DNA from 2 places in the Streptomyces sp. NBC_01485 genome. Region 2 is predicted to be linked to the other one. Evidence: predicted binding sites of a transcription regulator. Region 2 holds the regulator's gene; the other holds the start of a gene.
What was found. Region 2 encodes HrcA, which represses chaperone genes, less so after heat shock. Its sites were predicted from a motif close to TTNGCACTCNGNNNNNCNGAGTGCNAA; they were not measured.
Positions count from the first base shown of each region.

Region 1: the regulator HrcA is predicted to act here: its motif matches at 2,187-2,213, upstream of groES (co-chaperone GroES).

Region 1 covers NZ_CP109435.1:5,820,063-5,823,468, reverse strand. The annotation lists gene groL (chaperonin GroEL) at 1-1,625, opposite strand, end outside; gene groES (co-chaperone GroES) at 1,734-2,042, opposite strand; gene OG352_RS26470 (polysaccharide deacetylase family protein) at 2,410-3,204, opposite strand; gene OG352_RS26465 (polysaccharide deacetylase family protein) at 3,267-3,406, opposite strand, start outside.
Region 2 covers NZ_CP109435.1:3,139,159-3,142,564, forward strand. The annotation lists gene OG352_RS14475 (nitronate monooxygenase) at 1-304, opposite strand, end outside; gene dnaJ (molecular chaperone DnaJ) at 520-1,656, opposite strand; gene hrcA (heat-inducible transcriptional repressor HrcA) at 1,657-2,673, opposite strand; gene OG352_RS14490 (MBL fold metallo-hydrolase) at 2,831-3,406, shown strand, end outside.

The DNA of each region.
Region 1 (3,406 bases), 2.7 Mb from region 2:
CAGTGGGAGTGGCCGTGGCTGTGGCCGCCGGCGGCCGGCTCTTCCTCTTCCTTCTTCTCGACGACCAGGGTCTCGGTCGTCAGGAGGAGGGAGGCGATGGAGGCGGCGTTCTCCAGGGCGGAGCGGGTGACCTTGACCGGGTCGATGACGCCGGCCTTGACCAGGTCGCCGTACTCGCCGGTGGCGGCGTTGAAGCCCTGGCCCTTGTCGAGCTCGGCGACCTTGGAGGTGATGACGTAGCCCTCCAGGCCGGCGTTCTCGGCGATCCAGCGCAGCGGCTCGACGACGGCGCGGCGCACGACGGCGACACCGGTGGCCTCGTCGCCGGTCTTGCCAAGGCCGCCTTCGAGGACCTTCGCGGCGTGGACGAGAGCGGAGCCACCACCGGAGACGATGCCCTCCTCGACCGCGGCGCGGGTCGCGGAGATGGCGTCCTCGAGACGGTGCTTCTTCTCCTTCAGCTCCACCTCGGTGGCGGCGCCGACCTTGATCACGCACACGCCGCCGGCCAGCTTCGCGAGGCGCTCCTGGAGCTTCTCGCGGTCCCAGTCGGAGTCCGTGTTCTCGATCTCGGCCTTGATCTGGTTGACGCGGCCGACGACGTCCTCGTGGTTGCCGGCGCCGTCGACGACCGTGGTGTCGTCCTTGGTGACGGTGACGCGGCGGGCGGAGCCGAGCACGTCGACGCCGACCTGGTCGAGCTTGAGGCCGACCTCTTCGGAGATGACGGTGGCGCCGGTGAGGACGGCCAGGTCCTGCAGCATCGCCTTGCGACGGTCGCCGAAGCCCGGGGCCTTGACGGCGACCGCGTTGAACGTGCCGCGGATCTTGTTGACGACGAGGGTGGAGAGCGCCTCGCCCTCCAGGTCCTCGGCGATGATCAGCAGCGGCTTGGAGGCGTTGGTCTGGATGACCTTCTCCAGCAGCGGCAGCAGGTCGGAGATCGAGGAGATCTTGCCCTGGTTGATGAGGATGTAGGGGTCCTCGAGGACGGCCTCCATGCGCTCCTGGTCCGTCACGAAGTACGGCGACAGGTAGCCCTTGTCGAAGGCCATGCCCTCGGTGAAGTCCAGCTCCAGACCGAAGGTGTTGGACTCCTCGACGGTGATGACACCGTCCTTGCCGACCTTGTCCATCGCCTCGGCGATGAGCTCGCCGACCTGCGTGTCCTGCGCGGACAGCGCGGCGACGGCGGCGATGTCGGCCTTGTCGTCGATCGGGCGGGCCGAGGCGAGCAGCTCCTCGGAGATCGCCTTGACGGCGGCGTCGATGCCCTTCTTCAGGGAGGCCGGGGAGGCGCCGGCGGCGACGTTCTTCAGGCCCTCGCGGACGAGCGCCTGGGCCAGGACCGTGGCGGTGGTGGTGCCGTCACCCGCGATGTCGTTGGTCTTGGTCGCCACCTCCTTCACGAGCTGGGCGCCGAGGTTCTCGTACGGGTCGTCGAGCTCGACCTCGCGGGCGATGGTGACGCCGTCGTTGGTGATGGTGGGTGCGCCGAACTTCTTGTCGATGACGACGTTGCGGCCCTTGGGGCCGATCGTCACCTTGACCGTGTCGGCAAGCTTGTTGACGCCGCGCTCGAGGGCGCGACGGGCGTCCTCGTCGAACTTCAGGATCTTCGCCATGGAAGCGGTTCAGCCCTCTCGGAAAACGTGGGACGAACGGCGCCCCCAGCACCCGGCTTCACAAAGTCGCGGGGGCCAGGGGCGCAGTTCACTGCAAAACTGGGTGAATTACTTCTCGATGATCGCGAGCACGTCGCGAGCCGAGAGGACGAGGTACTCCTCGCCGTTGTACTTCACCTCGGTGCCGCCGTACTTGCTGTACAGGACGACGTCGCCGACCTTTACGTCGAGCGGCAGGCGCTCGCCGTTCTCGAAGCGACCCGGGCCCACCGCGAGGACAGCCCCCTCCTGGGGCTTCTCCTTCGCGGTGTCCGGGATGACCAGGCCAGAGGCGGTGGTCTGCTCGGCGTCGAGCGGCTGGACCACAATGCGGTCCTCGAGCGGCTTGATGGCAACCTTGGAGCTGGTGGTCGTCACGATCCGACCTCCCCCTTCGGAGATCTCACGGGGTTAACTGTCTGAGGTGGCGACCAGGTGGATCCGTCGTCGCGGGTGCCGGACCTGCCCGTCGCTGTTGGCACTCTCCAGGGGGGAGTGCCAGAAGCGAGACTATGACTGCGATTAGCACTCGGTCAAGCGGAGTGCCAATTCCGGCGGCGCGTCGGCAGGTTTTTCGGCTGACGTGAGCGTTCTTTGTCGCCGTTTGTCGGTGTGGGCGTTGGCTGGGGGCTGCCGCCCCCAGGCCCCCGCCGTCGGCCCTTAAGGGGCCTCGTCCTCGAACTCCGCCAGAGGGGGACCCCCATCGGGCTGAAAGACAGACCCCGACCGGAGACGCGAAGAACCGTCAGACGTAGTCCTCCAACCTGCCCACCGTCAGGCCCTCTTCCTGTACCCGGCGCAGTAGTCGTGCCGTTCTGGATCGCATGCCGGGGCCCGATGTCTCGTCCGGGTCCACGGCGATGATGTCGCCGGGGTGGAGGTGGGGGGAGCCGTGGGTGTAGGTGAGGTCGGTGGGGCCCATGGAGGCTCGCCAGAGGATGATCGCGGCGATGCCGCAGTCGGCGGCGGCGCGGCGGGTGGTGGTGTCGTAGGTGCCGTAGGGCGGGCGGAAGAGGCGGGGGCGCAGGCCGAAGCGGGAGCGGAGTTTGTCCTGCTGGCCGCAGATCTCGGCGCGCTGGCCGGCGTAGGGCAGGCCGCGCAGGGCCGGGTGGTCCAGGGTGTGGTTCTGGATGTTCGCGCCGACGGACTGGAGGCGGGCGAAGTGGCCGTAGCCGGGGCCGACCACGGTGTCCGTCAGGAACACGCTGACCGGGAGGCGCAGTTCGCGGACCATGTCGACGAAGCGGGGGTCGCGTTCGGCGCCGTCGTCGTAGGTGAGGAAGACGACCTTGTCGGTGGTCGGGACATGGTCGACGACCGGGGGGAGGGCCGCCGTGCCGGGGCTGCCCGCGAGGGGGCGGGTGGCCGGGCGGGGCGGGGCGGGAGGCAGAGGGGTCGTCAGGCCCCAGCGGCGGTACGGGGCCTGGGCGGGTGGGACGACGGGTGGGTCGACCCGGGCCGCGGCCTTCCTGCCCAGGCGTTCGATCGGGTCCACGGACTGGGCGCAACCCGTCAGGGTCGTCAGGGTTGTCAGCGTCATCAACACCGTCGTGGCTGTCAGGGTCGTCTGGAGCAGCCTTGCCTTCGGGCGGGCCCGTGTTCTCACAGGTAGTCCTCCAGGCGGGCCACCGCGTAGCCCTCGGCCGTGACCTTGTCGAGGAACCTGCGGACCATGTCGGGCATCGTGCCCTTCCAGTCGCCGCGGCCTCGGAAGTGGCTCAGGACGATGTCGCCGGGGTGGA
Region 2 (3,406 bases):
CGAGTTCCGTCTCGTACCAGGCGGCCTCGCCGGCCAGCTGATGTGCGTAGACCTCGACGGCGCCCGTCTCCGCGTTTTCGGGCTGCGGCATGAAGAGGTTGACGCCGAAGGGGCGGCCGGTGAGGCTCCGCAGTTGCTTGATCTCCTGGTACAGGCCGTCGGCCGTCTTGTACCCGGCGGCCAGGAAGCCGAGCCCGCCGGCCTCGGCCACGGCGGCGGCGAGCTGCGGGACGGAGACACCGCCCGCCATGGGGGCCTGCACGATCGGGTGCGGGAAGAGATCGGTCAGCGCGGAGGACGACATGACGGCATGTTGTCACGCCTTCAGAACAAGTCCGAATCGGCCCGTCTCATTGGCACATGCCAGTGCTTCACAACGCCGGTCAGGGCACTTTCAGCCTGTCTGGGGGAGCTTGAGGACGAGGCCGTTCAGGCCGATGGCGGGGGCCTGGGGGCGGCAGCCCGCAGCGAGGCCCGCACCAGCGCCGGGTACCTTCCGACGCCGGTACGGAAAAGGCCTCAGCGCCCGTTGAACGCGTCCTTCAACCGCGAGAACAACCCCTGCTGCCCCGGCTGGAACTGCCCCAGGGGCCGTTCCTCACCGCGCAGCTTGGCCAGCTCGCGCAGCAACCGCTCCATCTCGGGATCGAGCTTCGTCGGCGTCTGCACCTCGACGTGGACGATCAGATCGCCGCGCCCGCCGCCCCGCAGATGCGTGACGCCCCGGCCGTGCAGCGGGATCGACTGGCCGGACTGGGTGCCGGGCCGGATGTCGACCTCCTCCAGTCCGTCCAGCGTCTCCAGCGGCACCTTCGTGCCGAGGGAGGCCGCCGTCATCGGGAGGGTGACCGTGCAGTGCAGGTCGTCGCCGCGCCGCTGGAACATCGCGTGCGGCAGCTCGTGGATCTCGACGTACAGGTCGCCGGCGGGGCCGCCGCCGGGGCCGACCTCGCCCTCGCCCGCGAGCTGGATGCGGGTGCCGTTGTCGACACCGGCCGGGATCTTCACCGTCAGCGTGCGCCGGGAGCGCACCCGGCCGTCGCCTGCGCACTCCGGGCACGGGGTCGGCACGACGGTGCCGAAACCCTGGCACTGCGGGCACGGCCGGGACGTCATGACCTGGCCCAGGAAGGACCGCGTCACCTGCGACACCTCACCGCGACCGCGGCACATGTCACACGTCTGGGCCGTGGTCCCCGGCGCCGCGCCCTCGCCGCTGCACGTGGCGCAGACGATGGCCGTGTCGACCTGGAGGTCCTTGGTCGTGCCGAAGGCCGCCTCCTCGAGGTCGATCTCCAGCCGGATCATCGCGTCCTGGCCGCGCCGGGTCCGCGAGCGCGGCCCGCGCTGCGACGCCGTACCGAAGAACGCGTCCATGATGTCCGAGAAGTTCCCGAAGCCGCCCGCGCCGAAGCCGCCCGCGCCACCGCCGCCCGACTGGGACAGCGGGTCGCCGCCGAGGTCGTAGACCTGCTTCTTCTGCGGGTCCGACAACACCTCGTAGGCGGCGTTGATCTCCTTGAACCGCTCCTGGGTCTTCGGATCCGGGTTGACGTCCGGGTGCAGCTCGCGTGCGAGCCGACGGAAGGCCTTCTTGATCTCTTCCTGCGACGCATCGCGGCGCACGCCGAGAACGGCGTAGTAGTCCGTGGCCACTTACGACTCCGCCAGGATCTGTCCGACGTACCGTGCCACCGCTCGTACCGCTCCCATCGTTCCCGGGTAATCCATGCGGGTCGGTCCGACCACGCCCAGTTTGGCGACTGCCTCGCCGCCCGAACCGTAGCCGACCGACACCACCGAAGTGGAGTTGAGTCCCTCGTAGGCGTTCTCGTGACCGATCCGTACGGTCATGCCCGAATCCCCCGCCTCGCCAAGGAGTTTGAGGAGCACGACCTGCTCCTCCAGAGCCTCCAGGACGGGGCGGATCACGAGAGGAAAGTCATGTCCGAAGCGGGTGAGATTGGCGGTTCCGCCGATCATCAGCCGCTCCTCGTTCTCTTCGACGAGCGTCTCCAGCAGGGTGGAGAGCACCGTCGTGACCGTGCCGCGGTCCTCGGACTCGAAGGCGTCCGGCAGATCCTCCACCAGACGCGGCACGTCCGTGAACCGGCGGCCCGCGATCTTGCTGTTGAGCCGAGCCCGCAGATCCGCCAGCGACGATTCCCCAAAGGGCGCCGCGCAGTCCACCAACCGCTGCTCGACCCGCCCGGTGTCCGTGATCAGCACGAGCATCAGGCGCGCGGGCGCGAGCGAGAGAAGCTCCACGTGCCGCACGGTCGAACGGGTCAGGGACGGGTACTGCACGACGGCGACCTGCCGGGTGAGCTGCGCCAGCAGCCGTACCGTACGGGCCACCACGTCGTCGAGGTCGACGGCGCCGTCGAGGAAGTTCTGGATGGCCCGCCGCTCGGGACCGGTCATCGGCTTGACGCCGGCGAGCTTGTCGACGAACAGCCGGTACCCCTTGTCCGTGGGGATCCGCCCGGCGCTGGTGTGCGGCTGGGCGATGTACCCCTCGTCCTCCAGGGCGGCCATGTCGTTGCGGACCGTCGCCGGGGACACGCCGAGGCTGTGCCGCTCGGTGAGCGCCTTGGAGCCGACGGGCTCCTCGGTGCCGACGTAGTCCTGGACGATGGCGCGCAGCACCTGGAGCCTGCGTTCACTCAGCATCCGCGCACACCTCCAGCTGTCGTCCCCAGTCCCCTGGGCGCCTCGCCTGGCACTCTTCACATCCGAGTGCCAGCGTTCCCCGGCCCAGTGTACGGCCGTGGGGTGCGCGAAGGGCAAGGTCGGTCCATCGCGAGCGTGCTACGACTAGCGTCGCGGTATGACGGTGACTTGGGAAGAGCTCGGGTGGGAGCGGGTCGCGGCCGGGGTCGGGCGGTGCCGGCTGCCGGGCTGGGACTGCACGGCGGGGCTGGTCGTCGGGGCGGGCGCGGTGCTGATGGTCGACGCGGGGTCGAGCCTCGCGGAGGGGGCGCTGCTGCGGGCGCGGGCCGAGGAGCTCACCGGCGGACGTGTGACCCATCTCGCGCTCACCCACCCCCACTTCGACCATGTCTTCGGCGCCGCGGCGTTCGCGGGCGCGGAGGTCTTCGGGGCGGTGGGCGTGGACACCGTGCCGGGCGAGGAGCTGCGGGCGGACGCGGTACGCAACGGTCTGGACGGGGCGACGGCGGCGGAGGCCGCGGACGCGCTGGTGCGGCCCCGGCACCTGGTCTGCGGCGAGTGGACCCTCGATCTGGGCGGCGGCCGGCAGGTCCTGCTGGCGAACGTCGGCCCCGGCCACACCGCGCACGACCTGGCGGTCCTGGTCCCGGGCGACCCTGCGGACCCCGGCTCGCCGGAGGTGGTGTTCTGCGGGGACCTGGTCGAGGAGTCCGGCGAGCCCCAGGCCGGGCCC